DNA from 2 places in the Streptomyces sp. NPDC046860 genome. Region 1 is predicted to be linked to the other one. Evidence: predicted binding sites of a transcription regulator. Region 1 holds the regulator's gene; the other holds the start of a gene.
The links. The regulator HrcA, encoded in region 1, represses chaperone genes, less so after heat shock. The targets are predictions, from matches to a motif close to TTNGCACTCNGNNNNNCNGAGTGCNAA.
Positions count from the first base shown of each region.

Region 2: a site for HrcA is predicted at 1,848-1,874, ahead of groES (co-chaperone GroES). Genes of this name have one in related genera too.

Region 1 is NZ_JBEYXQ010000012.1:166,365-177,775, reverse strand. It holds gene ABZ898_RS19460 (DUF3097 domain-containing protein) at 1-251, opposite strand, end outside; gene ABZ898_RS19455 (MBL fold metallo-hydrolase) at 286-1,008, opposite strand; gene hrcA (heat-inducible transcriptional repressor HrcA) at 1,167-2,183, shown strand; gene dnaJ (molecular chaperone DnaJ) at 2,184-3,326, shown strand; gene ABZ898_RS19440 (nitronate monooxygenase) at 3,403-4,503, shown strand; gene ABZ898_RS19435 (16S rRNA (uracil(1498)-N(3))-methyltransferase) at 4,500-5,246, shown strand; gene ABZ898_RS19430 (VOC family protein) at 5,248-5,640, shown strand; gene ABZ898_RS19425 (hypothetical protein) at 5,750-6,298, shown strand; gene ABZ898_RS19420 (S41 family peptidase) at 6,356-9,610, shown strand; gene ABZ898_RS19415 (histidine triad nucleotide-binding protein) at 9,654-10,007, shown strand; gene ABZ898_RS19410 (ribonuclease Z) at 10,014-10,919, shown strand; gene ABZ898_RS19405 (adenosine deaminase) at 10,949-11,411, shown strand, end outside.
Region 2 is NZ_JBEYXQ010000010.1:152,058-163,468, forward strand. It holds gene groL (chaperonin GroEL) at 1-1,274, opposite strand, end outside; gene groES (co-chaperone GroES) at 1,393-1,701, opposite strand; gene ABZ898_RS17030 (hypothetical protein) at 2,023-2,544, opposite strand; gene ABZ898_RS17035 (polysaccharide deacetylase family protein) at 2,541-3,446, opposite strand; gene ABZ898_RS17040 (methyltransferase domain-containing protein) at 3,429-4,721, shown strand; gene ABZ898_RS17045 (LacI family DNA-binding transcriptional regulator) at 4,760-5,809, opposite strand; gene ABZ898_RS17050 (extracellular solute-binding protein) at 5,927-7,234, shown strand; gene ABZ898_RS17055 (sugar ABC transporter permease) at 7,231-8,091, shown strand; gene ABZ898_RS17060 (carbohydrate ABC transporter permease) at 8,096-8,914, shown strand; gene ABZ898_RS17065 (glycoside hydrolase family 3 N-terminal domain-containing protein) at 8,948-11,254, shown strand.

The sequences.
Region 1 (11,411 bases):
CGCGGCTCCAGCGGGAACACCCGGTGCTTGCCGAAGCGGTCCTCCAGCGTCACCGTCCCCGCCTCGCAGCGGATCACCGCCCCGCAGAACCCGGTACCGGGCTCCTCCACCACCAGCCCCGCCTCCGCCGCCACCTCGGGCACGGCCTGCGGCTTCTTCCAGGGGGCGGTCAGGTCGGGGGAGTACAAACGGGAGTGCGGGCCCGAAGGGCCCTCGCTGGAAGGGCGGTGGCGGGAGACGGGTGGGCGCATTCCGCAGACGATAGGAGAAGTCGCGGCCCGGTACTCAGGACACGCCGAAACGCGTGGCCAGGGCGTCGCGTTGGCGCCGTACGAAGGCCGCGTCGACCACCGCTCCGTGACCGGGCACGTACAGCGCGTCCTCGCCGCCGAGGGCCAGCAGCCGGTCCAGCGCGTCCGGCCAGCGGGAGGGCACGGCGTCCGGGCCCGCCTGCGGCTCACCGGACTCCTCCACCAGATCTCCGCAGAAGACGACCTCGGGGGCACCCGGCACCAGGACCGCCATGTCGTGGGCGGTGTGCCCGGGGCCGACGTTGGCCAGCAGCACCTGGCGGCCGCCGCCGAGGTCGAGCGTCCACTCGCCGGACACCGCGTGCGCGGGCGGGACCAGGGCCCGGCTCGCGGCCTCCGCCTCCCCGGCCGGGAGTCCGTGCCCGACCGCGTCCCGCCGCAGCGCCTCGCGCCCGTGCCCGAACACCACGTCCAGCCCGACCGCGCCGTAGACCTCGGCCCCGGCGAAGGCGGGGGCGCCCAGGACGTGATCGAAGTGCGGGTGGGTCAGCGCGAGATGGGTCACATCACGGCCCGCCAGCGTCCGCGCGGCGGCCCGCAGCCCGGCGCCCTCGGCCAGGCTCGACCCCGCGTCCACCGCGAGCGCCGTGCCCGCGCCCACCACCAGCCCCACCGTGCAGTCCCAGCCCGGCAGCCGGCACCGGCCCACCCCCTCGGCCAGCCGCTCCCACCCGAGGTCTTCCCAAGTCACCGTCATACCCGGACGCTAGCCGCGGACAAGCCGTACGGACCGCACCGACCTTGCCCGGTGACCACCCCACGGCCGTACACTGGCCGGGGAAGTCTGGCACTCGCACGAGCAGAGTGCCAGGCGGGACACCGTAAGGGCCGTGGGGCGACGCGATGGAGGTGCGCATGCTGAGCGAACGCAGGCTGCAGGTGCTGCGCGCCATCGTGCAGGACTACGTCGGCACCGAGGAGCCGGTGGGCTCCAAGGCCCTCACCGAACGGCACAGCCTCGGCGTCTCCCCGGCGACCGTGCGCAACGACATGGCCGCGCTGGAGGAGGAGGGGTTCATCGCCCAGCCGCACACCAGCGCCGGGCGCATCCCCACCGACAAGGGCTACCGCCTCTTCGTCGACAAGCTCGCCGGTGTGAAGCCGATGACGGCGCCCGAGCGGCGCGCCATCCAGAACTTCCTGGAGGGCGCCGTCGACCTGGACGACGTCGTGGCCCGCACGGTCCGGCTGCTCGCGCAGCTCACCCGGCAGGTCGCCGTCGTGCAGTACCCCTCGCTGACCCGGTCCACGGTGCGGCATGTGGAACTGCTCTCACTCGCCCCCGCCCGTGTGATGCTCGTGCTGATCACGGACACCGGCCGGGTCGAGCAGCGGATGGTCGACTGCCCCGCCCCGTTCGGCGAGGCGCCGCTCGCGGATCTGCGTGCGCGGCTCAACAGCAAGGTGGCCGGACGCCGGTTCACCGACGTACCGCGACTGGTCGAGGACCTCCCCGATGCCTTCGAGGCGGAGGAGCGCGGTACGGTCTCCACAGTGCTCTCCACTCTGCTGGAGACACTGGTCGAGGAGAACGAGGAACGGCTGATGATCGGCGGCACCGCCAATCTCACCCGTTTCGGACATGACTTCCCCCTGGTGATCCGGCCCGTGCTGGAGGCGCTCGAGGAGCAGGTCGTGCTCCTCAAACTCCTCGGCGAAGCCAAAGATCCGGGCGTGACCGTGCGTATCGGGCACGAGAACGCCCACGAGGGACTCAACTCCACGTCCGTCGTGTCGGTCGGCTACGGTTCGGGCGGCGAGGCGGTTGCCAAGCTCGGCGTGGTCGGACCGACCCGCATGGACTATCCGGGAACGATGGGAGCGGTACGCGCAGTGGCACGGTACGTCGGACAGATCCTGGCGGAGTCGTAAGTGGCCACGGATTACTACGCCGTTCTCGGCGTGCGCCGCGACGCGTCGCAGGATGAGATCAAGAAGGCGTTCCGCAGGCTCGCGCGCGAGCTGCATCCGGACGTCAACCCCGACCCGAAGACCCAGGAGCGGTTCAAGGAGATCAACGCCGCTTACGAGGTGCTGTCGGACCCGCAGAAGAAGCAGGTCTACGACCTCGGCGGCGACCCGCTCTCCCAGGCCGGCGGCGCCGGTGGCGGCGCGGGCGGCTTCGGGGCCGGCGGCTTCGGCAACTTCTCCGACATCATGGACGCCTTCTTCGGCACGGCGTCGCAGCGCGGACCGCGCTCGCGCACCCGCCGCGGCCAGGACGCCATGATCCGGATCGAGGTCGAGCTCGACGAGGCGGCCTTCGGCACGACCAAGGACATCCAGGTCGACACGGCGGTCGTCTGCAACACCTGCAGCGGCGAGGGCGCGGCCCCCGGCACCTCCGCGCAGACCTGTGACATGTGCCGCGGCCGGGGCGAGGTCTCGCAGGTCACCCGGTCCTTCCTGGGCCAGGTCATGACCTCCCGCCCCTGCCCGCAGTGCCAGGGCTTCGGCACCGTCGTCCCGACCCCGTGCCACGAGTGCGCGGGCGACGGCCGGGTCCGCTCCCGGCGCACCCTGACGGTGAAGATCCCCGCCGGTGTCGACAACGGCACCCGCATCCAGCTCGCGGGCGAGGGCGAGGTCGGCCCCGGCGGCGGCCCCGCCGGCGACCTGTACGTCGAGATCCACGAGCTGCCGCACTCCACCTTCCAGCGGCGCGGCGACGACCTGCACTGCACGGTCACCCTCCCGATGACGGCGGCGGCCCTCGGCACCAAGGTGCCGCTGGAGACGCTGGACGGGATGGAGGAGGTCGACATCCGGCCCGGCACCCAGTCCGGCCAGTCGATCCCGCTGCACGGCCGGGGCGTCACGCATCTGCGCGGCGGCGGCCGGGGCGACCTCATCGTGCACGTCGAGGTCACCACGCCGACCAAGCTCGACGCCGAGCAGGAGCGGGTGCTGCGGGAGCTGTCCAAGCTGCGCGGCGAGGAGCGGCCCACGGGTCAGTTCCAGCCCGGCCAGCAGGGCCTGTTCTCCCGGTTGAAGGACGCGTTCAACGGACGCTGACGGCGGGGGGCGCCCAGCGCGCCCCCACGCCCGGGGCGGATTCGGACTTGTCCGGCGGACATGACACCATGCGGGCATGTCCTCCGCACTGGCCGATCTCGTCGTGCATCCGATCGTGCAGGCCCCGATGGCGGGCGGTGTCTCCGTGCCGGAGCTGGCGGCCGCCGTCTCCGAGGCCGGAGGGCTCGGCTTCCTCGCCGCGGGCTACAAGACCGCGGACGGCATGTACCGCGAGATCAAACGCCTGCGCGGGCTGACCAGCCGCCCCTTCGGCGTCAACGTCTTCCTGCCCCAGCCCGCCCACGCCGAGTCCGGCGCGGTCGAGCTGTACGCGCAGCAACTGGCCGGTGAGGCCGCCTGGTACGAGACCGAGACCGGTGATCCCGACGGCGGCCGCGACGACGGCTACGACGCCAAGCTCGCCGTCCTGCTGGACGATCCCGTCGCCGCCGTCTCCTTCCACTTCGGTGTGCCCGACCCCGAGGCGCTGGCCGCGCTGCGCCGCGCCGGGACCGTCACCCTGGTCACCGCCACCACCGTCGAGGAGGCCCGCGCGGTCGAGCGGGCCGGGGCGGACGCGGTGATCGCGCAGGGCATCGAGGCGGGAGGCCACCAGGGCACCCACCGCGACCTCGCGGAGAACGACGGCACCGGGCTCGGCCTGCTGTCCCTTCTCGCCCAGGTCGCCGAGGCCGTCGACATCCCGGTCGTCGCCGCCGGAGGCATCATGCGCGGCGCGCAGATCGCCGCCGCGCTCGCCGCCGGGGCCACCGCCGTCCAGCTGGGCACCGCCTTCCTCGCCACCCCCGAGTCCGGCGCCCCCGAGGTCCACAAGCGGGCGCTGACCGACCCGGTCTTCCCCCGCACCGAGCTGACCCGGGCCTTCTCCGGGCGCCCGGCCCGCGCCCTGACCAACCGGTTCCTGCGCGAGCACGGGCCCTACGCGCCCGCCGCCTACCCCGACGTGCACCACCTGACCTCGCCGCTGCGCAAGGCCGCCACCGCCGCCGGGGACGCCCAGGGCATGTCGCTGTGGGCGGGCCAGGGCCACCGGCTGGCCCGGCCGCTGCCCGCCGCCGAACTCGTCCGCACCCTCGCCGCCGAACTCAACCTCGTACGAGGCGAGTTCGGGAGCCGGCACCGACCCATCCGAAACCAAGGAGGAGACGCGCGATGACCGCGCCCGTCTTCGTCGTCGAGCACTTCCGCACGGACGGCGCCCGTTACGTACTCGACGGCCCCGAGGGGCGGCACGCCGTCTCCGTGAAGCGTCTGGAGCCCGGCGAGGAGGTCGTCCTCACCGACGGCGCCGGGCGCTACGCCGTGTGCGAGGTGGTCGGGACGGAGGGCAAGGACCGGCTGATCGTCCACCTGGCGTCCGTCGCCGAGGAGCCGCCGCCGTCCCCGCGCATCACCGTCGTCCAGGCCCTCCCCAAGGGCGACCGGGGCGAACTCGCCGTGGAGACCATGACCGAGACCGGGGTCGACCGGATCGTGCCCTGGCAGGCGTCGCGCTGCATCACCCAGTGGAAGGGGGAGCGCGGGCTCAAGGCGCTCGGCAAGTGGCGCTCCACCGCCCGCGAGGCCGGCAAGCAGTCCCGCCGGGTCCGCTTCCCCGAGGTCGCGGACACGGCGACGACCAAGCAGGTCGCGGCACTTCTCGCGCGGGCCGACTTCGCCGCGGTGCTCCACTCCGACTTCGCGCACGAGAGCATCCCGCTCGCCACCGCCGAACTGCCCTCCGAGGGTGAGATCGTGCTCGTGGTCGGCCCCGAAGGGGGCGTCTCGCGCGACGAGTTGGCACTCTTCGAGGAGGCGGGCGCCCGCGCCTGCGTGCTCGGCCCGTCCGTGCTGCGCACCTCCACCGCGGGCACCGCCGCGACCGCCCTGCTGCTGGGCCGCACCGGGCGCTGGTCCTGACATGGAACTCGCCCAGGTCCGCCTGCTGGTCACGGACTTCCCCGCCTGCTACCGCTTCTACGCCGAAGTCCTCGGCCTGCGCCCCCAGTCGGGCTCGGCCGAGGGCCCGTACGAGAAGTTCAGCCCGCACGCCGGGTCCGCCGGGATCGCCCTGCAGGACCGGGCGTCGATGGCCGAGGTGCTCGCCGGCCTGGGGGACACCGCCACCGGGCATCGCTCCCTGGTCGTGCTCCGGGTCGACGACCTCGACGCCTACTGCGCCGAGATCACCGGCCGGGGCGCCGAACTGGTCCACGGCCCGGCGGACTTCACCGGCCGGATGCGGGTGGCCCATCTGAAGGACCCCGAGGGGAACCTGGTGGAACTCCAGGAGTGGCTGCTGATGCCCGGCTGACGGCGACGGCCGCCAGCAGCTCCCGTCCACGGTGGCCACGGCCGCACGTTCGGGTGACTGGCTTCATGTGGTCTTCCGCCGCCGGGGAGTCGGTGGGACGCTGGGCCGTATGGGGGTATCGAGGTGGATTCGCCGGGGTCCGCGTCCGGCGCGGGCGCTCGCCGTGGCCGGGCTCGTGGTGCTGGGCGCCGGTGCGGTGACGGCCTGTCAGCCGGGTGACCTGGGGGCGGCCTCGGTCGCGTACACCACCGACTCGACCGCGACCGACGCGCTGAAGAAGCGCCATGTGGACGTCAGTTGGCTGACCTGCACCGGGCGCCAGGGAGGCGGGGGAGGCGCCACGGTCTCGCCGAGCGAGTCCACCGTCGTCACCGTGGACTGCCAGGGACGCACCACGGACGGGCGGGACATCAAGGTCACCGGCAGGGTGACCCGCGCGGTGAGCGGCGCCTGCGTGCGCGGGAACCTCACGGCCGAGGTGGGCGGGCGGCAGGTGTTCCGGGTCAGCGGGCTCGGCGACTGCGACGCCACCCCCGGCCCGGTGTACACCCCGCCGGCCACCTACCGGCCCGGCGGACGGCCCACGGTGACCGTCACCGTCACCCGCACCCTGTGGTGCGAGCAGGACCCCGCCTGCCGGCCCGTCGAGGGCAAGTGACGAAAGGAGTGATCAATTCCGGGTCCGCGGGCCCCGGTCCGCGCGTAGGGTGACCGCGTGACTCAGGGTGCTGCCATCGAAGACGCCGCCTCGTACCTCCGATTCCCGCACATACGCGGCGACTTGATCACCTTCACCGCCGAGGACGACGTCTGGGTCGCCCCGCTGGACGGCGGCCGGGCCTGGCGGGTCAGTGCCGACAACATGCCGGTGGACCACCCCCGCATCTCGCCCGACGGCACCACCCTCGCCTGGACCTCCACCCGCGACGGCGCCCCCGAGGTGCACACCGCCCCCGTCGACGGCGGGCCCTCGCGGCGCCTGACCCACTGGGGCAGCCCCCGCACCCAGGTCCGCGGCTGGACCCCCGACGGCGAGGTGCTGGCGATCAGCGCGGCCGGACGGCACAGCACCCGGCAGACCTGGGCCCGCGCCGTCCCGCTCGACGGCGGCCCGGCCGCCACCCTTCCCCACGGCCCCGTGGGAGCGGTCGCCCACGGCCCGCACACCGTGCTGCTGTCCGCCCGGATGAGCCGCGACGCCTCCGCGTGGAAGCGGTACCGGGGCGGCACCGCGGGCAAGCTGTGGATCGACCGCGACGGCGACGGCGAGTTCGTCCGGCTGCACGAGGAGCTGGACGGCGACATCGAGTACCCGTCCTGGGTCGGCGACCGCCTCGCCTTCCTCTCCGACCACGAGGGCACCGGCGCCCTGTACTCCTCCCTGGCCGACGGCTCCGACCTGCGCCGCCACACCCCCCTCGGAGGCTTCTACGCCCGGCACGCCGCGAGCGACGGCACCCGCGTCGTCTACGTCAGCGCGGGCCGGCTCTGGGTCCTGGACGACCTCGACGGCGCCGAGCCGCGCCGACCCGGCATCCGGCTCGGCGGCGCCCGCGCGGACCTCCAGCCCCATGTGCTGGACGCCGCCCGCTGGCTCGACTCCGCGGCCCCCGACCACACCGCGCGCGGCAGCGCGGTCGCCGTACGCGGCACCGTCCACTGGGTCACCCACCGCGCCGGACCCGCCCGCGCCCTCGCCGCCCGGCCCGGCATACGCGCCCGGCTGCCGCGCACCTTCCGCACCGGCGGCGAGGAGTGGGTGGTGTGGGTGACCGACGCCGAGGGCGACGACGCGCTGGAGTTCGCGCCCGCCACCGGCCCTGCCCCCGGCACCGCCCCGCGCCGCCTCGCCGCCGGTGCGCTCGGCCGGGTCCTCGAACTCGCCGTGTCCCCCGACGGCACCCGCGCCGCCGTCGCCTCCCACGACGGACGGCTGCTGCTCGTCGAGCGGGAGACCGGCGAGATCCGCGAGGTCGACCGCAGCGAGCACGGCGAGGTGCACGGCCTCGCCTTCTCACCCGACTCCGGCTGGCTGGCCTGGGCCCACCCCGGTCCCCGTCCGCTCTCCCAGATCCGGATCGCGGCGACCACCGACCTCACCGTCACCGAGGCCACCCCGCTGCGCTTCGCCGACCACGAACCGGTCTTCACCCACGACGGGCGCCACCTCGCCTTCCTCTCCGACCGCGCCTTCGACCCCGTCTACGACAGCCATGTCTTCGACCTCGCCTTCGTCGAGTCGGTCCGCCCGCACCTGATCACCCTCGCCGCCACCACGCCCTCCCCCTTCGGCCCCCAGCGCCACGGCCGCCCCGTGGACACCGCCGACCGGGACGAGACCCCGGGCACCGAGGGCGCCCCCGCCACCCGTATCGACCTCGACGGGCTCGCCGACCGCATCGTGCCCTTCCCCGTCGAGGCCGCCCGGTACAGCCACCTGCGCGCCGCCAAGGACGGCGTGCTCTGGCTGCGCCACCCGGTGCGCGGTGTCCTCGGCGCCTCCCGCGCCACCCCCGAAGCCCCCGACCCCAGGACCGAGCTGGAGCGCTACGACCTCGCCCAGCACCGGCTGGAGCATCTCGCCGCCGACGCCGCCCACTTCGAGGTCAGCGGCGACGGCCGCCGCGTACTGCTGTGGAGCGACGGCACCCTCCGCGTCGTACCCGCCGACCGGCGCGCCCCGGACGACGACGACGGCGACGCCCGCGTCACCGTCGACCTCGGCCGCGTGAGGCACACCGTCGACCCGGTCGCCGAACGGCGGCAGATGTACGACGAGACGGGCCGGCTCATGCGGGACAACTTCTGGCGCCCCGACCTGGGCGGCGTCGACTGGGACGGCGTGCTGGACCGCTACCGTCCGGTCCTCGACCGCCTCGCCACCCACGACGACCTGGTGGACCTCCTCTGGGAGGTGCACGGCGAACTCGGGACCTCCCACGCCTATGTCATCCCCGGCGGCGCCTGGAGCGACGGCGCCCCGCAGGGGCTGCTCGGCGCGGACATCTCCCGGCACGAGGACGGCGGCTGGCGGATCGACCGGGTGCTGCCCTCGGAGACCTCCGACCCGCGGGCCCGGTCCCCGCTCGCCGCGCCCGGCGTCGCCGTCCGCGCCGGGGACACCCTCCTCGCCGTGGGCGGCCACCCCGTCGACCCGGTCACCGGGCCCGGCCCGCTGCTGCTCGGCACGGCCGGCAAGCCCGTCGAGCTGACCGTCGCCCCGGCCGGCGGCGGCGAACCCCGGCACGCGGTCGTGGTCCCCCTCGCCGACGAGGAGCCGCTGCGCTACCACGCCTGGGTGGCCGGCCGCCGCGCCCACGTCCACGAACGTTCCGGGGGCCGCCTCGGCTACCTCCACGTCCCCGACATGCAGGCCCCCGGCTGGGCCCAGATCCACCGCGACCTGCGGGTGGAGGTCGCCCGCGAGGGCCTCGTCGTGGACGTCCGCGAGAACCGCGGCGGCCACACCTCCCAGCTCGTCGTGGAGAAGCTCGCCCGCCGCGTCGTCGGATGGGACCTCCCGCGCGGCACGCGCCCCGAGAGCTACCCCCAGGACGCCCCCCGGGGACCGGTGGTGGCCGTCGCCGACGAGTTCTCCGGCTCCGACGGCGACATCGTGAACGCCGCGATCCGGGCCCTCGGCATCGGCCCCGTCGTCGGCATGCGCACCTGGGGCGGAGTCATCGGCATCGACAGCCGCTACGACCTGGTCGACGGCACGATCGTCACCCAGCCCAAGTACGCCTTCTGGATGGAGAGCGGGGGCTGGGAGGTGGAGAACCACGGCGTCGACCCGGACGTGGAGGTCCCCATGCGCCCCCAGGACTGGGCGGCGGGGACGGACCCACAGCTGGACAAGGCGGTGGACCTGGCCCTGGAAGCACTGGAGAGGGAACCCGCGAAGACGCCTCCAGGTCTGCCGGCTCCAGGGGCACGCCCAGCCCCCACGCACCCGCACCCGAACGACTAGGATGCCGAAGGCAAAGATCACCGGCGAAAGCGAGCGCGGCGACATGGCAGGGGAACCCCAAGAGGACTGCCTCTTCTGCAACATCATCGCGGGCAAGGTCCCCGCAGACGTGGTCAGGGAGACCGACACCACCCTCGCCTTCCGGGACATAAACCCCCAGGCCCCCACCCACATCCTGGTGATCCCCAAGGCCCACTACAAGAACGCCGCGGAACTCGCCGCCGAAGCACCGCAGGTGGCCGCCGACGTCCTCGCGGAGACCCGCGGAGTCGCCGAGGGCGAGTCCCTGGAGAGCTACCGCACCGTCTTCAACACCGGCAGCGGTGCCGGCCAGACCGTCTGGCACGCCCACGCGCACGTCCTCGGCGGCCGGGGCCTCAACTGGCCCCCCGGATGACCCGTCATGTCCGCACGTGAACTGGTGGTGCTCGGCACCGCCAGCCAGGTCCCGACCCGGCACCGCAACCACAACGGCTACCTGCTGCGCTGGGACGGCGAGGGCATCCTCTTCGACCCCGGCGAGGGCACCCAGCGGCAGATGCTGCGGGCCGGGGTCGCCGCGCACGACCTGAACCGGATCTGCGTCACCCACTTCCACGGCGACCACAGCCTGGGCCTGGCCGGGGTGATCCAGCGGATCAACCTGGACCGGGTGCCGCACCCGGTCACCGCGCACTACCCGCGCTCGGGGCAGCGCTTCTTCGACCGGCTGAGGTACTCCACCGCCTACCGGGAGACCGTCGACCTCACCGAGGCACCCGTCGACACCGACGGCACCCTCGCCGCCGCCCCCTCCTACACGCTCCAGGCGTACCGGCTGTCCCACCCGGTGGAGTCCTACGGCTACCGGCTCGTCGAGCCCGACGGGCTGCGCATGCTCCCCGGCCGCCTGGCCGAGCACGGCATCTCCGGTCCCGACGTGGGCCGCATCCAGCGGGAGGGCTCGCTCGGCGGGGTCACGCTGGAGGAGGTCAGCGAGACACGGCGCGGGCAGCGGTTCGCGTTCGTCATGGACACCCGGCTGTGCCCCGGTGTGCACGCCCTCGCCGAGGGCTGCGACCTGCTCGTCATCGAGTCCACCTTCCTCGACGAGGACGTGAAGCTCGCCGAGGAGCACGGTCATCTGACGGCCGGGCAGGCGGCGGCCGTGGCCCGGGACGCCGGGGTGCGGCACCTCGTCCTCACCCACTTCAGCCAGCGCTACTCCGACCCGGCCGAGTTCGAGCGGCAGGCCCGCGCGACCGGGTTCGAGGGCGAGCTGACCGTGGCGCGCGACCTGGACCGCGTGCCGGTGCCCAAGCGCCGCTGAGCGTGCGGGGGCGGGCGTAGGATATTTCGATGCCCCTCCCCAAAGCTGAACTGCACCTGCACATCGAAGGCACACTGGAGCCGGAGCTTGCGTTCCGCCTGGCCGAGCGCAACGGCGTGGAGCTTTCCCACGCCGACACCGAGGCCCTGCGCGAGGCGTACCGGTTCGAGGACCTCCAGTCCTTCCTGAACCTGTACTACGAGCTGATGGCCGTCCTGCGCACCGAGCGGGACTTCGAGGAGCTGGCCGACGCCTATCTCGCCCGCGCGGCGGAGCAGGGTGTGCGGCACGCGGAGATCTTCTTCGACCCGCAGGCCCACCTCGCGCGCGGGGTGGAGATGGGGACCGTGGTCGAGGGCCTGTGGCGGGCGCTGGGCCGCAGCGAGGAGACCCACGGCGTCTCCACCAAGCTGATCATGTGCTTCCTGCGCGACGAGTCCGCCGAGTCGGCGCTCGCCACGCTGGACGCCGCCAAGCCGTACCTGGACCGGA
Region 2 (11,411 bases), on a different contig from region 1:
ACCTTGGCCGCGTGGACCAGGGCGGAGCCACCACCGGAGACGATGCCCTCCTCGACCGCGGCGCGGGTCGCGGAGATGGCGTCCTCCAGACGGTGCTTCTTCTCCTTCAGCTCCACCTCGGTGGCGGCGCCGACCTTGATCACGCACACGCCGCCGGCCAGCTTCGCGAGGCGCTCCTGGAGCTTCTCGCGGTCCCAGTCGGAGTCGGTGTTCTCGATCTCGGCCTTGATCTGGTTGACGCGGCCGGTCAGGTCGGCCGCGTTGCCGCCGCCCTCGACGATCGTGGTGTCGTCCTTGGTGACGGTCACCCTGCGGGCGGTACCGAGCACGTCCAGGCCGGCCTGGTCGAGCTTGAGGCCGACCTCCTCGGAGATGACGGTGGCGCCGGTGAGGACGGCCATGTCCTGGAGCATCGCCTTGCGGCGGTCGCCGAAGCCGGGGGCCTTCACCGCGACGGCGTTGAAGGTGCCGCGGATCTTGTTGACCACCAGGGTCGACAGGGCCTCGCCCTCGACGTCCTCGGCGATGATCAGCAGCGGCTTCGAGGCGTTGGTCTGGATGATCTTCTCGAGCAGCGGCAGCAGCTCGGTGATCGAGGAGATCTTGCCCTGGTTGATCAGGATGTACGGGTCGTCGAGGACGGCCTCCATACGCTCCTGGTCGGTGACGAAGTACGGGGACAGGTAGCCCTTGTCGAAGGCCATGCCCTCGGTGAAGTCCAGCTCCAGACCGAAGGTGTTGGACTCCTCGACGGTGATGACACCGTCCTTGCCGACCTTGTCCATGGCCTCGGCGATCAGCTCGCCGACCTGCTGGTCCTGGGCGGACAGCGCGGCGACGGCGGCGATGTCGGACTTCTCGTCGATCGGGCGCGCCGAGGCGAGCAGGTCCTCGGAGATCGCCTTGACGGCGGCGTCGATGCCCTTCTTCAGGGCGGCCGGGGAGGCGCCGGCGGCGACGTTCTTCAGACCCTCGCGGACCAGGGCCTGGGCGAGCACGGTGGCGGTGGTGGTGCCGTCACCCGCGATGTCGTTGGTCTTGGTCGCCACCTCCTTCACGAGCTGGGCGCCGAGGTTCTCGAACGGGTCCTCGATCTCGACCTCACGGGCGATCGTGACACCGTCGTTGGTGATGGTCGGCGCGCCGAACTTCTTGTCGATGACGACGTTGCGGCCGCGGGGGCCGATCGTCACCTTCACCGTGTCGGCAAGCTTGTTGACGCCGCGCTCAAGGGCGCGACGGGCGTCCTCGTCGAACTTCAGTGTCTTCGCCATGACAGCGGGAGCCCTCTCGGAAAAATCTGGGTGGATGTGCCTGCGCCCCCGGCCGCCCGGCTTCTTTACGGTCGCGGGAACCAGGGGCGCAGTGGTGAAGCAGATGCTTCGGGGTGAACTACTTCTCGATGATCGCGAGCACGTCGCGAGCCGAGAGGACGAGGTACTCGTCGCCGTTGTACTTCACCTCGGTGCCGCCGTACTTGCTGTACAGCACGATGTCGCCGACCTTGACGTCGAGCGGCAGGCGCTCGCCGTTCTCGAAGCGGCCCGGACCGACGGCGAGGACGGCGCCCTCCTGGGGCTTCTCCTTCGCGGTGTCCGGGATGACCAGGCCAGAGGCCGTGGTCTGCTCGGCGTCCAGCGGCTGGACCACGATGCGGTCCTCGAGCGGCTTGATGGCAACCTTGGAGCTGGCGGTCGTCACGATCCGACCTCCCCCTTCTGAGAATTCACGGGGTTGACTGTCTGAGGTGGCGACCAGGTGGATCCGTCGTCGCGGGTGCCGGACCTGCCCGTCGCTTTGTTGGCACTCTCGTGTGCCGAGTGCCAGTGCCGAGACTATGACCGGGGTTAGCACTCGGTCAAGCGGAGTGCCAATTGCCGTGCGGCGCGTCGGGGATGGGTACCTCTTTGGCGTGGCTTCACTGTGCCGTTGGTGCGCGCGTCGTCCAGGGGGCTGCCGCCCCCGGACCCCCGCTTCGGCCCTGGACGGGCCTCGTCCTCAATCGCCGGACGGGCTGAGGTGCTAGAGGTAGTCCGTCAGCTTTCCGGCCGTCAGGCCCCTTCTCCGGGCCTCCTTCAGCACCTGTGCCGTGCGCTCGGCCAAAGCACCCTCCCGGTCCGGGGTGATACGGATGATGTCGCCAGGGGTCAGGTGTTCGGGGGTGCCCCGGTAGGTGAAGCCGTGGCGGGTGGTCCTCACACGCCAGTGGGCGGCGGTGTCGGCGCGGGTGAAGACGGTGACCGGCAGGTGGAGTTGGCCGACCAGGGTGGCCAGCCTTCGGTCCCGTTCGGCGCCCGCGTCGTAGGTCAGGAAGACGACGCGGTCGGCCGTGGCCACATGGTCCACCGCACGCGTCCCCGTACGGGCCGAGAGGGGGCGGGCCGGGGCCGGGGCCGGGTGGCGGACGCCCTGCGCGGCCTTCTTGCCGAGGCGCTCGATCGGGTCGACCGACTGGGCGCAGCCGGTGAGCAGCAGGGCGGCCGAGGCGAGCGCGACGGCCCGTGCCGCGGGCCGGACGCCGGCCGGCCGCGCCCGGCGGGTCACAGGTAGTCCTCCAGGCGTGCCACGGCGTATCCCTCGCGGGTGACCTTGTCGAGGAAGCGGCGCATGTCGTCGACCATGGTCCCGTCCCACTCGTCGGTGCCCCGGAAGTGGGTGAGCACGATGTCGCCGCGCCGCAGCCGCCGGTCGTCCTCGCGGTACTCCCAGTGGTCGACGAAGACCTCCTCGTTCCAGATCGGCGCGTACTTGATGCCGCAGGACTTGGCGGCGCGCAGGGTGTCCTGGTTGTAGTCGCCGTAGGGCGGCCGCAGGACCTCGGGGCGCTTGCCGTACCGCTTCTCCATGATGTCCTGCATGCCGCAGATCTCGTCCCGCTGCTGCTCGTAGGAGAGGCCGGGCAGGTAGGGGTGGGTCAGGGTGTGGTTGTTCAGCGTGTTGCCGTACGACTGCATCCTGCGGAAGTAGCCGTAGTCGTCCTTCACCAGGTAGTCGCTGAGGAAGGCGGTGTACGGGACCTTCAGTTCGCGCATCATCCGCAGGAACCGGGGGTCCTTCTCGGCGCCGTCGTCGATGGTGAGGAAGACGATCTTCTTGTCGGTGGGGACGGTGGTGAAGACCGGGGGCAGGTCCTCGTCCTCCTGGTGGTCCACCTCGAAGCCGTCGCGCGCGGTGATCCTCGGCTTGACCTTCGGCGGGGCGGGCGCCGTGAGCGGCACCTCGTCGAGCTGCCACTTGCGGGCCGCGGCCACCATGCGCCGCTGCTCCGCGAGGCGGGCCGCGGCGGCGTCGGGGGCCTTGGTGGGCCCCTGGCGGCCGGCGGGGGCCGGACCGGAGTCCGAGCAGCCGGTGAGGACGGCCGCAGCGGCGAGGGCGACGACCGTGCAGCGGACGGTCAGGGACCGGGAACACGCCCGGAGTTTGTCATTTTGTCCTACATGTCGCATGGTGCCGGATACTGGCAGGCGCCCGCCCCGATCCCGGCCCGACACCGCCGCCGGAGGCGCACGGTCCACCGACTGGCCCACAATGAGCCGGTGAACGACCAGCTCTCCGCCCTCCAGGGATTCCACGCGCTGCGCACCGACGAGGGCCGGGCCCTCCTCGACGAGGTGCGCGGCACCGCCCCCGCCGACGAACTCGCCGTGGCCACCCGGCTGCGCCGCACCCACCCGGCCGGACTGGTGTCGGCCGCGCTCGGCCAGGCCCGGCTGCGCCAGCGGGCGGAGGCCAAGTTCGGCGCGGAGGACGCGCGGAGGATGTTCTTCACGCCCAACGGGGTCGAGCAGTCGACGCGGGCGAGCGTGGCCGCGTACCGCGCGGAGCGGATGCGGGCGCTCGGCGTCACCTCGGTGGCCGACCTGTGCTGCGGCATCGGCGGCGACGCGCTCGCGCTGGCCCGCGCGGGCGTCCGCGTGCTCGCGGTGGACCGGGACCCGCTCACCGCGGCCGTCGCGCGGGCCAACGCCGAGGCGCTGGGGCTGGAGGAGCTGATCGAGGTCCGCGAGGCCGACGTCACCGAGGTGGACACCGCCGGGTACGACGCGGTGTTCGTGGACCCCGCCCGGCGCGGCGGCCGCGGCCGGATCTTCGACCCGGAGGCGTACTCGCCGCCCCTGTCCTGGGCCGTGGCCACCGCGCTCGCCGCGCCCCGAGCCGCCCTGAAGATCGCACCCGGCATCCCGCACGAGGCGGTGCCCGCCGAGGCCGAGGCCGAGTGGATCTCGGACGGCGGCGACGTCAAGGAGGCCGTGCTCTGGTTCGGCACCGAGGCACCCGGCGGCATCCGCGCCACCCTGCTGCCCGGCCCCCGCGCCCTCCGGGGCCGGGGTCTGCCCGACCCGGCGGTCCGCCCGCCCGGCCGGTACCTGTACGAGCCGGACGGCGCGGTGATCCGGGCGCATCTGGTCGCGGAGGTCGCCGAGGAACTGGACGGCGGCCTGCTGGACGAGACGATCGCGTACATCACCGCCGACGAGCTGCGCCCCACCCCGTACGCCTCGGCCTACGAGATCACCGACCGGATGCCGTTCAACGTCAAGAAGCTCAAGGCGCTGCTGCGGGAGCGCGGGGTCGGCAACCTGACCGTCAAGAAGCGCGGCTCGGCGGTCGAGCCGGAGGAACTGCGCCGCAAGGTCAAGCCGCAGGGGCCCCACTCCGCGACGGTGTTCATGACCCGCGTGGCGGGCGCTCCCACCATGCTGATCGGGCACCCGGCGTAACCCTTCGAAAGTTTCGAAGGGCCCACTCGAAGGCCGCCTCAGAGCACTCGGCGGCCGCCCTGGAGCGACGGCGGAGCCGTGCTGGAGCGCACCACCAGGCTGGTCGCCAGCTCCAGGCGGGTGGCCGTCCGCTCCCGGTCCCCGCGCCCCAGGTCCAGCACCAGCCGCGCCGCCGCCTCGGCCATCTCGGTCAGCGGCTGGCGCACGGTGGTCAGCGGCGGCCCCACCCAGCGGGCGACCGGCAGGTCGTCGAAGCCGACGACGCTCAGATCCTCCGGCACCCGCAGCCCCAGCTCGCGGGCCGCCTCGTACAGCCCGAGCGCCTGGAGGTCGTTGCCCGCGAAGACGGCCGTGGGCCGGTCCGGGCGGCCGAGCAGCGCGAGGCCCAGCCGGTGGCCGGACTCGTGGTGGAAGTCGCCCTCCTCGGTCAGCGCCGGGTCGGCGGGCAGCCCGGCGGTCTCCAGCGCCGCCCGGTAGCCGTCGAGCCGGGCGCGGGCGCACATCATCCGGGAGGGGCCGCTGATGGCGCCGATCCGGGTGTGGCCGAGGTCGATCAGATGCCGGGTCGCGGCGAGGCCGCCCTGCCAGTTGGTGGCGCCGACCGAGGGCACGGCGGCCCCCGGGTCGCCCGCCGGGTCCATCACCACGAAGGGCACGGAGCGGCTGGTCAGCAGGGCCCGCTGGGACTCGTCGAGCCCGGACAGCACGAGGATCACCCCGTGCGGGCGGCGGCCGGCCACCTGGTCGGCCCAGGTCCGGCCCGGGGTGAGGCGCCCGGCGCTCTCGGAGAGGACCACGCTCAGCCCGGCGTCGCGGGCCACGTTCTCCACGCCCCGGATGACCTCCATCGCCCAGGCGCTCTCCAGCTCGTGGAAGACCAGGTCGATCAGGGGTGAGCGGGTGACCTCGGCCCGCCTGCGGCGGTAGCCGTGGGTGCGCAGCAGTTCCTCCACGCGGGTGCGGGTGGCCGCGGACACGTCGGCCCGTCCGTTCAGCACCTTCGAAACAGTCGGAGCCGACACCCCGGCCTCCCGGGCGATCTCGGCGAGCGTGGCACTGCGCGGTGCTGCGGTCTTCGACGGCTCCATGGCCGAGATCGTAGCTCTGCGCGAGGTCTTGACGAACCCTCAGGAACGCCATACCTTCCCGGAACATTCGAGCCATCGTTCGAAACTTTCGGTGCGACCGTGAGGGGTGCCCGGCACATGGAGACTCACAGCAGACGCTGGTTCCTCGGCGCGGGCGCCACCGCCCTCGCCGCCACCACCGGGCTGACCGCCTGCGGTTCCGGCGGGCCGGGCGGCTCGGACGGCACGCTCACGGCGTTCGTGTACGGCGACGACGCGGCGAAGGTGCAGGCGAAGGCGGTCTCCCGGTTCAACGGCTCGGCGGCGGGCCGCGAGACCAAGGGCAGCGTCCGGCTGGAGAAGGTGCCCGGCGCGGAGTATCCGGCCAAGCTGCGCACCGCCATGGGCTCGCCCAACGCCCCGGACCTGTTCTTCAACTGGGGCGGCGGCTCGATCCGGGCCTACCAGGAGGCCGGCCAGGTTCTCGATCTCACCGGCACCATCGCCGCCGACCCCGTGCTGAAGAACGGCTTCCTGCCCTCCGTCATCGCCTCCGGCTCCCTCGGCGGCCGCGCGTACGGCATCCCGATGCGCGGCATGCAGCCGGTGATCCTCTTCTACAACCGGACCCTGTTCGCCGAGCACGGCCTGAAGCCGCCCGCCACCTGGGACCAGTTGCTCGACAACAACGCCAGGCTCAAGAAGGCCGGGATCACCCCGTTCGCCCTCGGCGGGGCGGACATCTGGCCCGAACTCATGTGGCTGGAGTACCTGGTGGACCGGATCGGCGGGCCGCGGGTCTTCGAGCGGATCAAGAACGGCGACGCCGCCGGCTGGGGCGACCCCGCCGTACTGAAGGCCGCGCGGACGGTACGGGAACTCGTCGACGGCGGCGCCTTCGGCAAGGGCTTCAGCTCGGTCGCGTACACCAACGGCGGCGCCCCGGCCGCGCTCGCCAAGGGCAAGGCCGCGATGCACCTGATGGGGTCCTGGGAGTACTCCACCCAGCTCGGCAAGTTCCCGGACTTCGCCCGCGAGCACCTCGGCTGGTGCGCGTTCCCCACGTTCGACGGCGGCGCCGGTGACATCCGCAACGTGGTCGGCAACCCCACCAACTACTGGTCGGTGAACACCCGCACGAAGAACAAGGACGCGGCACTCGCCTTCCTGCGGACCTGCGCCTCGGACACCTACGCCCGCGAGCTGATCGCCAACGGCGACGTGCCCGCCACCGCCGGCGCCGACAAGCTGCTGGACGCCTCCCCCAGCCCCGAGTTCGCCCGCTTCCAGTACCGGATGGTCCGCGAGGCCCCCGCCTTCACGCTGAGCTGGGACCAGGCGGTCGACCCGGACGCGGCCACCCCGATGCTCACCGAGGTCAACAAGCTGTTCGTCGGCAAGTCGTCGCCGGAGCGGTTCGTGGCGGCCCTGAAGGCGCTGAAGTGAGCGCCGCGCGGGGCGCCGGACGCCCGCACCCCTCCTGGGCGCTGCCCGCCGTGCTGTTCTTCGGCTTCTTCGCCCTGGTCCCGATGGCCCTGGCGTTCGGCCTGTCCTTCACCACCTGGAACGGCCTGGGCGAGCCGCGCCCGGCCGGACTCGCCAACTGGCACGCCCTGCTGACCGACGGCCGGCTGACCCGCTCGCTGGCCGTCACCGCCCTGCTGACCATGGTGAGCTGCGCCTTCCAGACGACCGCCGCCCTGCTCCTCGGCGTCTGGGCGGCGGGCCCGCAGCGCAACCGGGCGATCCTGTCGGCGGTCTTCTTCGTGCCGTTCCTGCTGTCCTCGACCGCCGTCTCGCTGCTGTTCTACGCCCTGCTCGACCCCAACTTCGGCATCGTGCCCGGCGACACCCTCGGCACCACCTCCGGGGCGTTCCTCGCGCTGGTCTTCGTCGGCGGCTGGCAGTTCATCCCGTTCCACACCCTGATCTACCAGGGCGGCGCCCGGCAGATCCCCGAAGTGCTCTACCAGGCGGCCGCGATCGACGGCGCCGGACGCCTGCGCAGGTTCCGCTCCATCACGCTGCCCCAGCTCCGCAACACCGCGGCGACCTCGCTCGTGCTGATGGTGGTCGGCTCGCTGACCTACTTCGAGACCGTGCTGATCCTCACCCAGGGCGGCCCCGGCACCGACACCGCGATCCTGCCGTACCTGATGTACGAGTCGGGCTTCAAGGCGTACGACTTCGGCTACGCGAGCGCCATCGCCACCTTCCTGGTCGTGGCCGCCACCGCGCTGTCGCTGCTGCTGGTCCGGGTGACCGGCTTCGGCGCCATGCGCAGTACGCGGGAAGGGATGTGACGCCGTGAGGCGCCCGGCCAACCCCCTGGCGGGCCTGGGTGCGGCGATCTGGCTCGCCGTCGTGCTCGTCCCCGTCTACGTCATGGTGTCGGTGTCCCTGACCCGTCAGGACGAGGCGCTCGGCGGCAACGCCCTGCGCCCGCCGCGCCATCCCACCCTGGCCAACTACGGCACCGTCCTGGACAACGGCTTCGGCCACTTCCTGGCCAACACCGTGCTGGTCGCGGCCGTGGTGGTGGGGATCGTCCTGGTGCTGTGCGTGCCGCTGGCGTACGTCGCCGTGCGCACCCGCGGCTTCTGGTCGGGCGGCGCGTTCCGGCTGTTCCTGCTCGGAGTCGCCGTCCCCGCGCAGGCCGTGGTGGTCCCGCTCTACCTGATGATCACCAAGCTGCACCTGTACGACAGCCTGCTCGCCGTCGCCCTGCCGACCGCCGCCTTCGCGATGCCGGTGTCGGTGCTGGTGCTCACCGGCACCCTGCGGGACATCCCCGAGGAGCTGTACGAGGCGATGGCGCTGGACGGCGCGACCCCGGCGCGGATGCTGTTCCGGCTCGTCGTGCCGCTGGCCCGGGGCGGCATCGGCACCGTCGTCGTCTACGCGTCCCTCCAGGCGTGGAACGGCTTCCTCTTCCCGCTGATCTTCACCCAGTCCGAGGACAGCCGGGTGCTGACCCTGGGGCTGTACGACTACGTCAGCCAGTTCGGCGTCGACATCCCCGCCCTGCTCGCCTCGGTCGTCCTGTCCGGCGTCCCCGTCTTCGCCGTCTGCCTGCTGGCCCGGCGCACCCTGGTCGGCGGCCTGCTGGGCGCGGGCGGCAAGTGACCTTCCCCGTACGACCTCTCCGACAGGAGTTCCATGACCACCCCCGCCTGGCGTGACCCCGCCCTGCCCGCAGCCGAGCGCGTCGAGGACCTGCTGTCCCGGATGACACCGCGGGAGAAGACCGCCCAGCTGTACGGCGTGTGGGTCGGCGCCGGTCCGGACGGCGGCGAGGTCGCCCCGCTGCAGAGCGAGATGAGCGCGGTCCCCGACTGGGAGGAGCTGATCTCGTACGGCCTCGGCCAGCTCACCCGGTCCTTCGGCACCGCCCCGGTCGAACCCGGCCGGGGCGCCCGCGCGCTCGCCGCCGTCCAGCGCCGGATCGCCGCCGCGAACCGCTTCGGCATCCCCGCGCTCGCCCACGAGGAGTGCCTGGCCGGGTTCACCGCCTGGGGCGCCACCGCCTATCCGGTGCCGCTCGCCTGGGGCGCCTCCTTCGACCCCGCCCTGGTGGCCGAGGTGGGCGCCCGCATCGGCCGGGACCTGCGCTCGGCCGGCGTCCACCAGGGCCTCGCCCCGGTGCTGGACGTGGTCCGCGATCCGCGCTGGGGCCGGGTGGAGGAGACCGCCGGCGAGGACCCGTACCTGGTCGGCACGGTCGGCGCCGCCTACGTACGCGGGCTGGAGTCGGCCGGGATCGTGGCCACGCTCAAGCACTTCGCCGGGTACGCGTCCTCGGCGGGCGCCCGCAATCTCGCCCCGGTGCGGGCGGGCGCGCGCGAACTGGCCGACGTGACGCTGCCCCCGTTCGAGCTGGCGCTGCGCGAGGGCGGCGCCCGGTCGGTGATGGCGGCCTACACCGAGACCGACGGCGTGCCCGCCTCGGCCGACGCCCGGCTGCTGACCGGGGTGCTGCGCGAGGAGTGGGGGTTCACCGGCACGGTGGTCGCGGACTACTTCGGCATCGGCTTCCTGCGCACCCAGCACCGGCTCGCCGAGGACCGCGCCGGGGCCGCCCGCCTGGCGCTGGAGGCGGGCGTGGACGTGGAACTGCCCACCGTGGACTGCTACGGCACCTCCCTGGTGGACGCCGTCGAGGCGGGCCGTGTCCCGGAGGCCCTGGTGGACCGGGCGGCCCGCCGGGTGCTGCTCCAGAAGTGCGAGCTGGGCCTGCTGGACCCCGGCTGGGACCCGGAACCGGCCGGTCCCGTCGTGCTGGACTCCCCCGGGGGACGGGCGCTGGCCCGGCGGCTGGCGGAGGAGTCGGTGATCCTGCTGGAGAACCCGTCGGGGCTGCTCCCGCTGAGCCGAGGCTCCCGGATCGCGGTCGTCGGCCCGCGCGCGGCGGACCCGCTGGCCATGCTCGGCTGCTACTCCTTCCCGGCCCACGTCCTCCCCCACCACCCCGGTGTCGCGCCGGGCATCGAGATCCCGACCGTGCTGGAGGCGCTGCGCGCCGAACTCCCGCACGCCGAAGTCACGTTCACCCAAGGCTGCGGGGTGTCCGACCCGGACTCCTCCGGGTTCGGGGCGGCGGTGGCCCGCGCCACGGAGGCCGACGTGTGCGTGGCCGTGCTCGGCGACCGGGCGGGCCTGTTCGGCCGCGGCACCTCCGGCGAGGGCTGTGACGTCGCCGACCTGCGGCTGCCCGGCGTCCAGGGCGAGCTGCTGGACGCGCTGGTGGCGACCGGCACCCCGGTGGTGCTGGTGCTGCTCACCGGGCGCCCCTACGCGCTGGGCCGCTGGTCGGGGCGGCTCGGCGCGGTGGTGCAGGCGTTCTTCCCCGGCGAGGAGGGCGGCCCGGCACTGGCCGGGGTCCTGTCGGGCCGGGTGAACCCCTCCGGACGGCTGCCGGTGAGCGTGCCGCGCGGGCCCGGCGGACAGCCGTGGACGTACCTCCAGCCGCCGCTGGGCCTGGCGAGCGAGGTCAGCAGCCTGGACCCGACCCCGCTGCACCCCTTCGGCCACGGCCTGGCGTACACCACGTTCGCCTGGACGGACTTCGGCGCGGCCGAGGCGGAGACCGGCACGGACGGCGCTCACGAGGTCACGGTGACCGTGCGCAACACCGGGGAGCGGGCGGGCGCGGAGGTGGTGCAGCTCTATCTGCACGACCCGGTGGCCTCGGTGACCCGGCCGGACGTGCGGCTGGCCGGCTACCAGCGGGTGGAGCTGGCCCCCGGCGAGGCCCGCCGGATCACCTTCGCCTTCCACACCGACCTGGCGTCCTTCACCGGGGTGACGGGGGCGCGGATCGTCGAGCCCGGCACGCTGGAGCTGCGGCTCGGCCCGTCCAGTGCCGAGGTCCGGCACACCACACGGCTGCGGCTGACGGGGCCGGTGCGGGAGACCGGGCCGGGGCGGGTGCTGCGCTGCGCGAGCACGGTGTCCCCGGCGGACTGAGCGGGGAAGACGGCGAAGGCCGCCCCGGTGAACCGGAGCGGCCTTCTGATCGGAGCGCTGGGCAGGTCTTGCACCTGCATTTCCCCGCAGGAAGCGGGGCGTCTTGACTTGGACCACCAACGCCTGGCGTTCGGACCGGAGTTGTTCCGGCCGTTCG